DNA from 3 places in the Halomonas sp. G15 genome. Region 2 is predicted to be linked to each of the others. Evidence: predicted binding sites of a transcription regulator. Region 2 holds the regulator's gene; each other region holds the start of a gene.

Evidence for each region. The regulator FliA, encoded in region 2, starts transcription of late flagellar genes. The targets are predictions, from matches to a motif close to CTAAAGTTNNNNNNNNNNCNGCCGATA.
Region 1: a site for FliA is predicted at 2,968-2,994, ahead of fliD (flagellar filament capping protein FliD). Genes of this name have one in related genera too.
Region 3: a site for FliA is predicted at 1,053-1,079, ahead of LWH48_RS03240 (flagellin N-terminal helical domain-containing protein). Genes of this name have one in related genera too.

Annotation. Positions count from the first base shown of each region.
Region 1 covers NZ_JAJSPA010000003.1:131,286-135,573, reverse strand. The annotation lists gene LWH48_RS03265 (Fic family protein) at 1-939, shown strand, start outside; gene LWH48_RS03260 (methyl-accepting chemotaxis protein) at 1,058-2,386, opposite strand; gene LWH48_RS03255 (hypothetical protein) at 2,531-2,881, opposite strand; gene fliD (flagellar filament capping protein FliD) at 3,037-4,288, shown strand, end outside.
Region 2 covers NZ_JAJSPA010000005.1:62,659-66,946, reverse strand. The annotation lists gene LWH48_RS04265 (GGDEF domain-containing protein) at 1-666, shown strand, start outside; gene LWH48_RS04260 (RNA polymerase sigma factor FliA) at 710-1,417, opposite strand; gene LWH48_RS18420 (flagellar protein FlhE) at 1,439-1,780, opposite strand; gene flhF (flagellar biosynthesis protein FlhF) at 2,283-4,288, opposite strand, start outside.
Region 3 covers NZ_JAJSPA010000003.1:126,281-130,568, reverse strand. The annotation lists gene fliD (flagellar filament capping protein FliD) at 1-898, shown strand, start outside; gene LWH48_RS03240 (flagellin N-terminal helical domain-containing protein) at 1,176-2,018, shown strand; gene LWH48_RS03235 (flagellin N-terminal helical domain-containing protein) at 2,121-3,002, shown strand; gene LWH48_RS03230 (glycosyltransferase) at 3,743-4,288, shown strand, end outside.

The DNA of each region.
Region 1 (4,288 bases), on a different contig from region 2:
GCGGGCACCTTCGCCAAGCGGATCTACAACCGCCTGTTGGTTGACCTCTCCTATAATTCCTCGCGGCTGGAAGGGAATACCTATTCGCTGGCGGAAACGGAGCGGCTGCTGCTCGAGGGGGTCGCCGCCACCGACAAGCTGGATGCCGAGCAGGCGATGATCCTCAACCACCGGGATGCGATCCATTTCCTTGTTGAAGGGATTAATCGGCTGGAGATCTCGGTCAGCAATATTCAGTCGCTTCATTATCTGCTCGCGGATGGCCTGGTGGCACCCGGCATGGCGGGTGAGCTGCGCGATGAAGCGGTGAGGATCGGCGGCTCTCGCTATCTGCCCCTGGAGCGTCGCCACCAGCTGCTGCCGCGTCTGGAGCGGCTGGTCGAGAAGGCCCTGGCCATCCACGAACCCTTCGAGCAGAGCTTTTTCCTGCTGGTCCATCTTTCCTACCTGCAGCCCTTTGTTGATGTGAACAAGCGAACGGCGCGCCTGGCGGCCAACCTTCCTCTGGTACGCCACAACCTGGTGCCGCTCTCCTTCCATGATGTCGAGCCTGGCGATTACCACGCGGCGATACTGGTGGCCTATGAGTTCAACGAGGTTTCCCCTCTGGCCGAACTCTATGTCTGGACCTATCTGCGTTCCTGCCGCGATTATGATGTGGCGGCCGATGCGGTCGGCTTCGATCCCTTGCGTGTCGCCTATCGTCGCTCCCGCCGACAGTTTATCGCCGAGATCGTCGCCGAGCTGCTGACGGGCGGCGCCATGGAAGAGCGCATTCGGGAGCGCAGCCAGGCGATCCCCGAAGAGCACCGTGAGCATTTCCTGCGCCACCTCCATGAGGACCTGAACGCCCTGGCGCCGCACCGTATCGCCGGCATGGGCATCTCGCAGCGACAGCTGGAAGCCTGGCTTGCCAGGAGGGAGACGGGAAGATCCTGATGGCGCGGTTTAGGGGTGCCCAGGGAACCCTCGCCTAGCGCGCAATATGCGGCGGCGAGGAGTGCCAGCCAGCGTTGGCGTTGGGGCAGGCAGGGTGATATCGGCCTCCCCGCCGGCACTACAGGCTCTCCGCTCCGCCGGTGAGGCGATCCACCGAGGCGGTGACGTTACGGGCGCCGAGCTGGATCTCGCTGACGATGTTCTCGATCTCCGTCACATAGCCCTGGATCTGCTCGCTCTTGGCCACCGCCGAGCGCATCTGGTCGCTGGCCTGGGCCACCATGGCGTCGTTGGTGTCGAGCAGGCCGCCGATCTGGCGCACCGCCTCGCCCGAGCGGTGGGCGAGCTGTCGTACCTCGCCGGCCACCACCGCGAAGCCGCGGCCATGCTCGCCGGCATGGGCCGCCTCGATGGTGGCGTTGAGCGACAGCAGGTTGGTCTGCTCGGCGATGCGCGCGATCTCCTCGGTGATGCCGTTGATCTGCTGGGCCTGCACCACCAGCCGCTGGACGATCTCGCGGGCCTGACCCATCTCCTCCACCGAGGCCACGCACTCCTGCACCACGTCGGCCAGGCGCGCCATGCCGTTGCTGGCGATCTGCTCGGTCTCGGTGGAGGTCTCCTGGGCCGCCAGCACCGCGGCGCGGGTCGCCTCGGCGGCCTGCACGTCGCGGGTCACGTCCGCGGCGAACTTCACCACGCTCACCACTCGCCCGCCGGCATCCATCACCGGGTTGTAGCTGGCCTCGAGCCACAGCGGCTCGCCCGTGGCGGTGACTCGTTCGAACTTGCCGCGTCTGAACTCTCCCTGGGCCAGTCGTTGCCAGAATTCCGGGTTTTCACGGTAGAAGGCCTCGCGGCAGAACAGGCGGTGGTGGCGCCCCTGCACCTCCTCCAGGGTGTAGCCGGTGGCGGCCAGGAAGTTGTCGTTGGCGGTCAGGATCTCGCCCTCCGGGGTGAACTCGATCACCGCCATGGAACGCCCCAGCGCCTCGACCATGGCCGCCTGGGAAAGCATCGCCTTGTGCTTCTCGGTGATGTCATTGGCGATCTTGATCACATGGGTGACGCGTTTGCCGGCGCGGTCGGTCAACGGCAGGTAGGTCGCCTCGATCCACACCTCCCGGCCTTCCTTGCCGATCCGCCGGAAGGTGCCGGCGCGATGCTCGCCCCGGGCCAGTGCCGCCCAGAACTCACGATATGCCTCGCTCTGCGCCTCCTCCGTCGAACAGAACAGGCGGTGGTGCTGGCCGATCACCTCGGCCTCCCGGTAGCCCACCGCCGCCAGGAACAGCGGGCTCGCCTCGGTGATGATCCCCTCGGGCGTGAAAGTCACCGTCGCTGTGTGCTGGTGCAGGGCCGCCTCGATGGGGCGCCGGCTTCGCTGCGTCGCGGAACGTGACGCAGGTAGCGGCGAGGGGAGCAGGGAGATCAGAGAGCTAAGCATGGACGGCGACCCTTGTAGTGTAATGTTCTTGTACAGCATTGACGCAAGCTTAGCCTTGCCTTCATTTTTGTACAAGAACTGTATCGCTATAGGCCTGACTACAAGAATTGCCAGTCGCGGCTGTCTCGAGTCGCCGTTCCAGCCTCAGCGCTTCAGCTCCTGGGCGCGTCGGTAGAGCTGGCGCACCCGAGCCACGGCGGTGGCCTCATGCTCGTCCAGCGGCAGGGTATGGAGGCTCTCGCCGTCGCTTCCGCGTCGCTCCGCCTCCACCGCCTCGGCGTGGCGGCGCAGCAGGTGCTCCAGGTTCATGCGGATCATGGTGCGCTCCAGCTCGAACTCCGCCTTGAAGGTCTTCAGTTGGTGACGAACCTCGGCATCGGTGGTCATCATCAGACGGGCGGAGAGGGTGTCGGAGACGACACGCTCGGTTGTCTTGAGCTTGGGCACCAGATCGTAAAGCAGCTCATGGGCGGTGATGGTCTCGGTGCTGGGCAAGGCGAGCTCCTTGGTTGCGGGGCGGGGGAAAGGTCGAACCCTCTATCGGCCAGCGGCCCCTCGCCTTGAGGCGGGCAGAATCGGTGTTAAAGTTCCAATGCGGGCCGCCGATGCCCAAGGCAAGACACCCATTCACCGGCCAAAGGCAGTGCGTCATGGCTAGCATCTCCTCGCTCGGTATCGGTTCCGGGCTCGATCTCAACGGCCTGCTCGGCCAGCTTCAGGAGGCCGAGCGGGCCAAGCTCGAGCCCATCCAGCAGCAGGTTCAGGAGCAACAGGTCCGGATCTCCGCCTACGGCGAGCTGCAAAGCTCGCTCTCCTCGTTCCAGGAGGCGGCCGGCGAGCTCGGCGATCCCACCCTGTTCCAGGGGCGTAATGCCCAGGTGACCGGCGATGCCTTCCAGGCCGCGGCTGACAGCGATGCTGCCCTCGGCGAGTACAGCGTCACGGTCAACGACCTGGCCAGCGCCGGGAGCCTCGCCACCCAGCGGGTGACGGACCCCGCCACCGAGATCAGCAGCGGTGCCAAAAACCTCGATCTCACCTTCGCGGATGCCTCCCTCGATACCACGGTGACGATTGCCGCCGACAGCACGCTTGAGGACATCCGCGATGCCGTGAACAGCGATGCCGAAGCCGCGGTGAATGCCTCCATCATCCATGACGGCGAGGGGTACCGCCTGGCGCTGATGTCCAAGGAGACCGGTGAGCAGGCCGCCATCACCAGTACCAACTTCTCCGCCGTGGCCGATCAGGTCACCCCGACCGATGCCACCATCACCCAGGATGGGCAGGACGCCAGCCTGGACGTGAATGGCATCGCCATCACTAGCACCACCAACCAGGTGGAGGACGCCATCCAGGGGGTGACCTTGGACCTGCAGCAGCAGGGCAGCGGCACCCTCGGCGTGGCCCGCGACGACGCGTCGATCCGCGAGGCGGTGACCGGCTTCGTGGAGAGCTACAACGCGCTCAAGGACACCACCGGGCGCCTCACCGCCTTCAACGGGGCGGATAGCGGGGCCGGCGCGCTGATCGGCGACAGCGCCGTGCGCAGCATCGAGTCGCGCCTGCGCAGCGACATGGCCGCCGGGGCGACCGTGGAGGGCGAGCCGCGCTTGCTCAGCGACATGGGGCTCTCGATGAGCGTAGAGGGCACCCTGGAGCTCGACCAGGAGCGCTTCGACGCCGCGCTGGCCGAGGATCCCGCCGCGGTGGAAGCCTACTTCGCCGGCGATGAGGCATCGCCCGGCCTGGCGGGGCGCCTGAACGAGACCGTCGAGCAGCAGCTGGACCCGAACGGGGTGCTCGAGCGCTCCATCGGCGGTGCCGAAACCCGTATTGACGGCCTCAATGGCCGCCTCGAACGCACCGAGCAGCGTATCGAGCAGACCATCGATCGCTACC
Region 2 (4,288 bases):
CTGGCCTGGTCCTACAGCGAGCTGAATGAGCTGCTACATCGGGCATCCGCTGACCAGCGGCGCTTCATGGGACGCCTGACCCTGGCTGTCGCCGTGCTGCTGTTGATGCTACTGGTGGCCATCGGTGGGGTCTTGCTGATGCTGCGCCGCCTGCAGGATCAGCGAGAGACCATGCGCCACCTCAGCTTAACGGACCAGCTGACCGGGCTCCACAATCGTCGTCGCCTGCTCCAGGAGGCGGGGCAGGCGTTCGTGCGTGCTGAGCGACAAGGAGCGCCGTTGGGGTTGCTGCTTCTGGACCTGGACCACTTCAAGCAGATCAATGATGCCTACGGCCATCCGTTGGGTGATGAGGTGCTGATCCGCTTTGCGCGCCTGCTGGAAGCATGCGCGCGGCGCATGGACGTGGTCGCTCGCATGGGCGGCGAGGAGTTCGCCATCCTGATGCCAGACAGTGATATCGCCGCCGCGCGACGGCTCGCCGAGCGAATCCTGCAGGCGGTTCGCGACATGCCGCTGCCGAGCCCAGCCCACGATGCCAGGCTGACGGTGAGTATCGGGGTGGCCGAGGCGGGGGAGAAGGACGACTTTGAGCGCCTTTACGCCCAGGCGGATCGGCGTCTTTATCGGGCCAAGGCGCAGGGGCGTGATCGTGCCGAGGGGTAGCCCGGCCGGCAACTGAGCCGCAGCCGGCTGACAACTCCCGTGGTCAATCGGGCTCGGCCAGCCGGGTGCGCAGCCGGCTGACCGCCTGGCTGTGGAGCTGGCACACGCGGGATTCCGTCACGCCCAGCACGGCGCCGATCTCCTTGAGGTTGAGCTCTTCTTGATAGTAGAGGGCCATCAGCAGCTTCTCGCGCTCTGGCAGGGCGTCAATCGCTTCCACCAGGCGCCCGCGCTGTTCCTGGTCGATCAGCTGTGCATAGGGCGTTGTCTGGTTGTCGCCCACCGGAAGCCGACCCTCACCCCCTTCCTCCATCAGCTCTTCGAAGGGGAGTAACTGTCCGTTGTTGGTGTCGGTCAGCAGTCTTCGATACTCCTCCAGTGGCATATCCAGTTCTTGCGCGATCTCGGTTTCTTCGGGGGGGCGCCCATAACGCTGTTCAAGCTGGCGGATGGCTTCATCCATGGCACGCGCACTGCGACGTACGCTGCGGGGCAGCCAGTCCCGAGTGCGCAGCTCGTCGAGCATGGCCCCCCGAATGCGCTGGCTGGCAAAGGTGGCGAAGCTGGCTCCCTGACCTGCCTTGTAACGTTGCAAGGCTTCAAGCAGGCCCACGGTGCCGGCCTGAATCATGTCGTCTAGATCAATGCTGGCAGGTAGCCGAACCTGAAGCGCCAGTGCTTGTCGGCGCACCAGAGGAAGGTACTGCTCGATCAGCTGCGTCTGGTCGATTTTTCCGTGTGCTGTATACATTCATCTGCCTCGCAGCTAGCCCTAACGGTAGTTGACGATGACCTGCAGTCCTTCCGTTTGGACTGCGGGGCCGACGGCCACTAGGCGGAAGTGAAATGCCAGAGGGACGTCAGCGTCGAGGCCTGCCAATGCCTCAGTAAGCCCGCGCTCATCGCGAATTGGAACGCAGCGTACGGGATGGCAGAGGCGAGCCAATACCCTTTGACGAGAAGCGTCGGGCAGTGAAAACCGCCAGCTCACGCTGGTGATGTGGTGGCCCCTGGCCTCATCAGATGGAGAGGCAAGAGGTAACGAGCGCACTTCAGCATCGGCCAGGGCAACCCTGGGTCCTGTCTGGTCAGCCACCCAGCTCCCAGCTCCCATACTAGGTAGGGGCAGTAGTACCAGGCACAAGGCAAATATCAGGAGGAGGTAACGGTGTTTCGTCATCGTGCGATCACCAAAAGGTCAATGCCCAGGCGGCTGGCGGCCGCCTGACGCAGGTTCTCGAGAAGTCCACGGCGGGGAACGTCAGGGTGGTGCACAGCAAGGAGTCGTTGTGGGGCACCGCCTTGGCGCAGGCGAGTCAGTGTTGCCAAGCCACGAAGAAATGCTTCGGCGTCCCTGTCGACCCATACCGCCCAGCGTGGTTGCTCGCTGGCCAGTGTCGCAAGGTAGGGACTGTCCGGTGATACGGGCACTAGACGCCAATCCTCCGGGTCACCTACCCAGCGGTAGCCTTCAGCCTGCCAATGGTCGAGCAGGCTGCGCACGGTGTCGATGCAGCGCTCAGGCCCTGCCACGATCAAGGTGGTAGACGTCCCAGCAGAGTGCTGCCGTCGGGATACATTGGTCGCTCTGGCCCGCAGTCCTGCCGCCTGATCCATCACTGCGCGTCCCCGCTGCTTTGGATATGGCGTATCGCCTCCCGAGTGGCGAACAGTTGCAGTAGGGCCTGTAGCAGGGCAGTGTCTCGACGGCGTCGGCGAGTGCCCAACAACTCCAGTAGCTCGGCCCTGAGGTCCATGGCGTCCTCATCTCCTGCATGTTCCAGGTGAAGCGTGACCGCAGCGATGCCCGCTGCCAGAGCCAAAAGGAGCTCGGCACGCGTCCCGGCAGGAAGCCAAGCCGTGAGTGTCGACATGGCCTCTCGAGTCAGCTGCTCTAACCCTTCGCTGTTAAGCACGGCCTGAAGTAGTGGTCGTGCGCTGTGCGTTTCCTCCGACGGACTCAGCCAATAGCGCTTGCCTAGTTGTCGCCCACTCTCCTCGTCATACAAGGTGGCCTGCCAGAGATGCGCATATTGGCAAGCTTCAGCGCTGTCTCGCTTCGATGGTGGCAATGACACTCGTAGTTTTGCCAGCGACGCCTTGACCGCCTTGCCGCGCAGTCGGGTATCAAGATGGCCGCAACCATCGAAAAGTGACGCCAGCCGAGATACTGAGCGTGATTCCCCTTGATGAATCACTCGCGTTGCCGGTTGGGCGCGTGCAAGCCATTGGATCGAGGAGCCGTCGAGCTCGTCACGAATGGTCGACCCTGGCAGGGTCGGGAATAACTGGAAGGGCGAAGACTCATTGGCTTGATGTGCCAGTGCTGCCTTCAGGCGCTCCAGGTCACCCGCTGGTTGTCGATGTTGTAGTCGCACTGGCAGACGGGGCAGACCTTCGGCATCCACGCACAGGTCAGGCAGGCGCCAATCACTTCGGCTAGCTGCTCGGCGGGGAGCCCACAGGAGTCCGGTAGCGGGTGTCGTGTGGGAGGAAGGTTCCAGCAGAGAGGGCAGATTGTCCTGCTGCTCAACCGTAGAGGTGGCACTCAGATCCCAGGCCCTTTCGAGCGTATTGAAGCCTGGGACTCTTGCGCGAAGTCGGGTTAAGGATAAGGCGATTCGACGCCCTTGCCCCAGCAACTGGCGACCAGCAATGGGCGATCTGGCGGGAGCCGATTCAGCATTTTCGGTAAGTGGTGAGCGTGTGGCCAGTGCGCGAGCGGCTAGCGAAGCGGCATCGGGCAGGCTCAAGTCCTCCGGTACCCGCTGTCCGTGGGAAACAAAGGACAGAGTCAAATTGTGACGTATTATCGTTTCCAGCACCGGCGCAAGACGGCAGGCCTCGTCCTGCTTCGATACCAGGCAGCGGTCAAGCCGTGAGTTGGCTGAGGTGGCGGCCGCCCGGTATCGCTGCACCACTTCGTTGAGTGTTTCCGGCTGGCTGGCGGCATTGAGCAGCAGGACCATGTGGACCTTGACTCGACCTCCCTGCAGCTGGGCGATCTGCTCAACGATCCTCTGATCGCGTTGGCTCATTCCGACAGTGTCGATAATCACCCAGCGTCGCCCCATCAACCGAGTGGCCAGGGAGTCAACGGGTTGGTCCGGATCGAGTGCCACCATCCGGATGCCGAGCAGTTCGGCATAGATCCGCAACTGCTCGTGCGCGCCGATACGGAAGCTGTCAGTAGTGACCAGTGCCACCCGGTCAGCGCCATGGCGCTCGACGTAGCGTGCTGCCAACTTCGCCGTAGTGGTGGTCTTGCCTACGCCAGTGGGACCGACCAGCGCGGTAATGCCAGGAGCTTGAAAGAATGCGTCCTCATCCGTCCCGACGCTCAGTTGGCTTGCCAGCTGACGCTGCAGCCAGGCCAGTGGGCGCTCATCGTCGGGGGCGGTCTTGTCTAGTTCTCGTGGCAGGCCAGTAACGAGCTCCTGAGCGAAGTCATGACTGAAGCCAGCCTCGCGCAGGATGCGTCTTAGACGGCCGGCGCAGTCGGTCTCCGGATGCCGGCGTGACTGTTCGCGTGCCAACAGGGCGCGCATATCCTGCATTTCACTCAGCAACCGTGCACTCATTGAGCGGAGGTCTGCTGACTCTTCGTTCGCTTCAGGGGCGG
Region 3 (4,288 bases), on a different contig from region 2:
CCAGGAAGATAGCGGCGTACGCGCCTCGATCATCAACGACGGCAGTGCAGCGGGCTATCGCCTGGCGCTCACCTCGACCGAAACCGGCGAGGCCGCCAGCATTAGCGGCATGACATTCGATAACGTCGGCTTGACGGAGGATGCAGGCAGTCAGGTCGATGGACGCAATGCCTCGCTGGAGATCAACGGTATCGCCATCACCAGCGCCTCCAACACCGTGGAGGGGGCCATCCAGGGCATCACCCTGGAGCTGGACAGCGCCGCCGAGGGCAAGACGCTCGCCGTGGTGGTGGAGCAGGATGACGAATCGCTGAAGGAGGCCGTGCAGGGGTTCGTCTCCGCCTACAACGAGATGAAATCCACCGTGGGGCGCATGACCAATGTGACCGGCGATGCCGACACCGCCGGCGAGCTGGTAGGCGACCGTGCCGTACGCACCATCGAGTCGCGCCTCAGCCGCGACCTTACCGAAAGCGTGGCCGGCGGCGCGCTGGAGATCATGTCTCAGGTGGGCATCCAGCTGAACGAGAAGGGGCGCCTGGAGCTGGACGAGGACAAGCTGGACACGGTGATCGCGGAGAGCCCCCAGGCACTCGCCGAGTTCTTCGCCGGCGCCGATGAGGCGGGCGGCATGGCGGGGCGCCTGGATCAGACCCTGGGCCAGATCCTTGGTAACGAGGGCCTGATCCAGAGCTCGGTGAACAGCGCCGAGACCCGCGTCAGCAGCCTTGATAACCGCTACGAACGCATGGAGACCAGCATCGAGCGCACCGTGGAGCGTTATCGACGGCAGTTCAGCCAGCTGGACGGCATGCTGGCCCAAATGAACTCGACCAGCGCCTACCTGGGGCAGCAACTCAGCATGATCAGCTCGCAGATGTCGCAGGGGCAGTCGTAACCTCCGCTGCTGTCGTCTTCACTTCCCCCTCACCCACGGGCCCGGCATTGCCGGGCCCGTGGCGCTTCGGGCCGGCTGGCCGCTCCATGCCTCTCGCCAAGCCGTGCATTCAGACCAGGCGGCGCCTGGCCAGCAAGATTGTTTCCCTCGGCCCCTAAAGCTCGCCGCCAAGTGGCCGTTATAGAGGGTAACGGCCAACGGCGCCGTTGCGGCAGGCCCCCAAAGCCACGACGGGGGTTGCCAATGGAGCCCTCAACTGATTGGAAGGAACATCACCATGTCCGTGATCAATACCAATATCACCGCCCTGATCGGCCAGAACAACCTGAACAAGTCGCAGTCCAGCCTGCAGACCTCCATGGAGCGCCTCTCCTCCGGCCTGCGAATCAACAGCGCCAAGGATGATGCCGCTGGTCAGGCCATCGCCAACAAGATGACCGCCCAGATTACCGGCATGAACCAGGCGAGCCGTAACGCCAACGACGGGATTTCTCTGGTGCAGACCATGGAAGGCGGCCTGAATCAGATCAACGATAACCTGCAGCGTATTCGTGAGCTGGCAGTTCAGGGTGCGAACGACACCAATACGAAAGAAGATCGCGCCGCGATCGAGACCGAGATTGACCAGCGCATCGCGGAGATCGACCGTGTTGCTGCTAGTAATAACTTCAACGGCACCAAATTGTTGAGTGGCAGTGGTACTCTGAATATTCAGGTCGGTGCGGGCACGACAGCGGCAGAAGATGTCATTACGGTTAGTACTATTGACGCGTCATCTGCCAGTACAGGGCTTAACGTTAGTGGTGCAGCTGATGCATTGACTTCAGGTGGAACCCACACACAATACCAGGCTCTTATTGACTCCGTTGATGCCGCTGTTACACAGCTTGATACCAACCGCGCGACTTTGGGCGCCACGCTGAACCGGTTTGATTCAGTAGTTGATAATCTGGCGACTACATCGACCAACCTCACTGAAGCTCGGTCAAGAATTGAAGATGCTGATTACGCTCAAGAGGTTTCGAATATGACGCGAGCCAATATTTTGCAGCAGGCGGGTACCTCCATGCTGGCGCAGGCCAACCAGCAGCCGCAGTCGGTGCTGTCACTGCTGGGCTAATTTTAAGCTACTGAAGCATGTCAACGGCACCGTTGCGGAAGGCCCCGAAACTAATGCGGGGCTTCCCAATGGAGCCCTCACCTGAAAGTAAGGAATGACATCATGTCCGTGATCAATACCAATATCACCGCCTTGATTGGCCAGAACAATCTGAACAAGTCCCAGTCCAGCCTGCAGACGTCCATGGAGCGTCTCTCCTCTGGTCTGCGTATCAATAGCGCAAAGGATGATGCCGCCGGCCAGGCCATCGCTAACAAGATGACGGCCCAGATTACCGGCATGAACCAGGCAAGTCGCAACGCCAACGACGGTATCTCCATGGTGCAGACCATGGAAGGCGGCCTGGATCAGATCAATGATAACCTGCAGCGTATCCGTGAACTAGCGGTGCAGGGTGCGAATGATACCAACACTACCGAAGACCGTGCTGCCATTGAAACTGAAATCAACGAGCGTTTAGCTGAAATCGATCGTGTGGCAGAAAGTAATAACTTTAACGGGACTAACCTGCTGAATAATAGTGGCTCACTGAGTATTCAAGTGGGTGCCAAGACTGAAGACTCGGATGTCATCACTGTAGATACATTTGACGCAACTGTAAGTGGTGGTCTTGGTCTTGTTAGCGGGTCGAGTGGCTCTCTTGTCGCTTCAGGTGGTTCAGTAACATTTAGTGGTTCTGGAACCTCTGGCGCAGCTACGCATGGCGACTTCCAGAAGCTTATTGATACTGTGGATGCCGCAACAGAGACTCTCGACACCAATCGCGCCACCTTGGGTGCTACCCTCAATCGGTTTGACTCTGTGATCGATAATTTGGCCACAACCTCTACAAACTTGACTGAAGCAAGGTCGAGGATCGAGGATGCCGATTACGCTCAGGAAGTGTCGAATATGACACGCGCCAATATTCTACAGCAGGCGGGCACCTCCATGCTGGCGCAGGCTAACCAGCAGCCGCAATCGGTGCTGTCGCTGCTGGGTTAAGGAAAGGGCTGGCCTCCCGATTGAAGGGGCAGTAAGTAACGACGGGGCCGAGAGGCCCCGTTTTTAATAGGGTGTCGAGGATTTTGATAGCATGGCATGTTCAATTTGTGGCTCTGGATCGCATACCGCTAAAAACTGCCCAAAGCCTAAGCGTTGTTCGAACTGTGGGCGTATTGGCCATAATATCCAAACATGCCCTGAAGCACGTCGCTGTAGCGTATGTGGGAGCTATCAGCATGATAGGCGCACCTGTCCGGATCGGTAGGTGATGTTATTGTAATGGATGATTATCGTGATCGGGGCGGAAATGCAGTGTATTTCAGTGCTTCTTCAGGTGGTTGGGACAGTTATGATTACATTGTTCTCATTTTATGGTTTGAAGATCAAAACAGACTCCACGGTGTACACCGAAGGTACGCCGAAGTCGAATGTGCATGTTGATGAGGTGTGGTTTAAGATTGCTAGAATAGGACTGGTTTTATTGGTCTTGGGCATGATTTCTTCACTGCTTTAAGGGGGGCGCTGCTTTATTTGGATTAGGCGTGGGCAAGCAGGCCGCACACCGGGTAATTAATCCGGTAGGTCGTGGCGATGGCTCTGGCCTTTTCAGAGGCGAGAGGCTCATAAGCCACGTCGAAGAGCCTGAAAAAGCGCCTAAAGGCGTTGGGATTCATGCCTTTGCGGCAAGGGAAAAGGCGATAGGCTAGGGCATATTGCCATTCCTACGTGTGAGCTGCTCCATGGCCAAGAAATCCTCTACTCCTCAACAGCGCAAGCCCCGCCTGCTCTGGGCCAATCCCTTCTGCCTGATGGATACCTCCAGCGGCGCCAGCATGACCGTGCGCCAGATGCTGCTGCAGCTGGTGGCACAGGGCTACGAGGTGCAGGTGCTGGGCGCCACCGTGTTCGACGACCCCAAGGGCATGGGCAGGCTCAAGGCGCAGTATCCTGACCTCTCCGCCTACCAGCACCAGTTGATCGAAGCCGAGGATGGCCCGCTTACCCACCAGCTGGTGGTGAGTCTCAGCCACAACCGCAACCATTTCACCACCCATGAAGAGGGGCTCTGGTACAGCCAGTACCTCTACCTTCTGGAAAGCTTCAAGCCCGATGTGGTGTGGTTCTATGGCGGCCAGACGCTGGATATGCTGATCGCTGACGAGGCCCGCGATCGCGGCATTCCGGTCGCCTTCTATCTGGCCAACGGCAACTACAAGTCGACCCGCTGGTGTCGTGACGTGGACCTGGTGCTCACCGACAGCCAGGCCACCGCGGAGATGTATCGC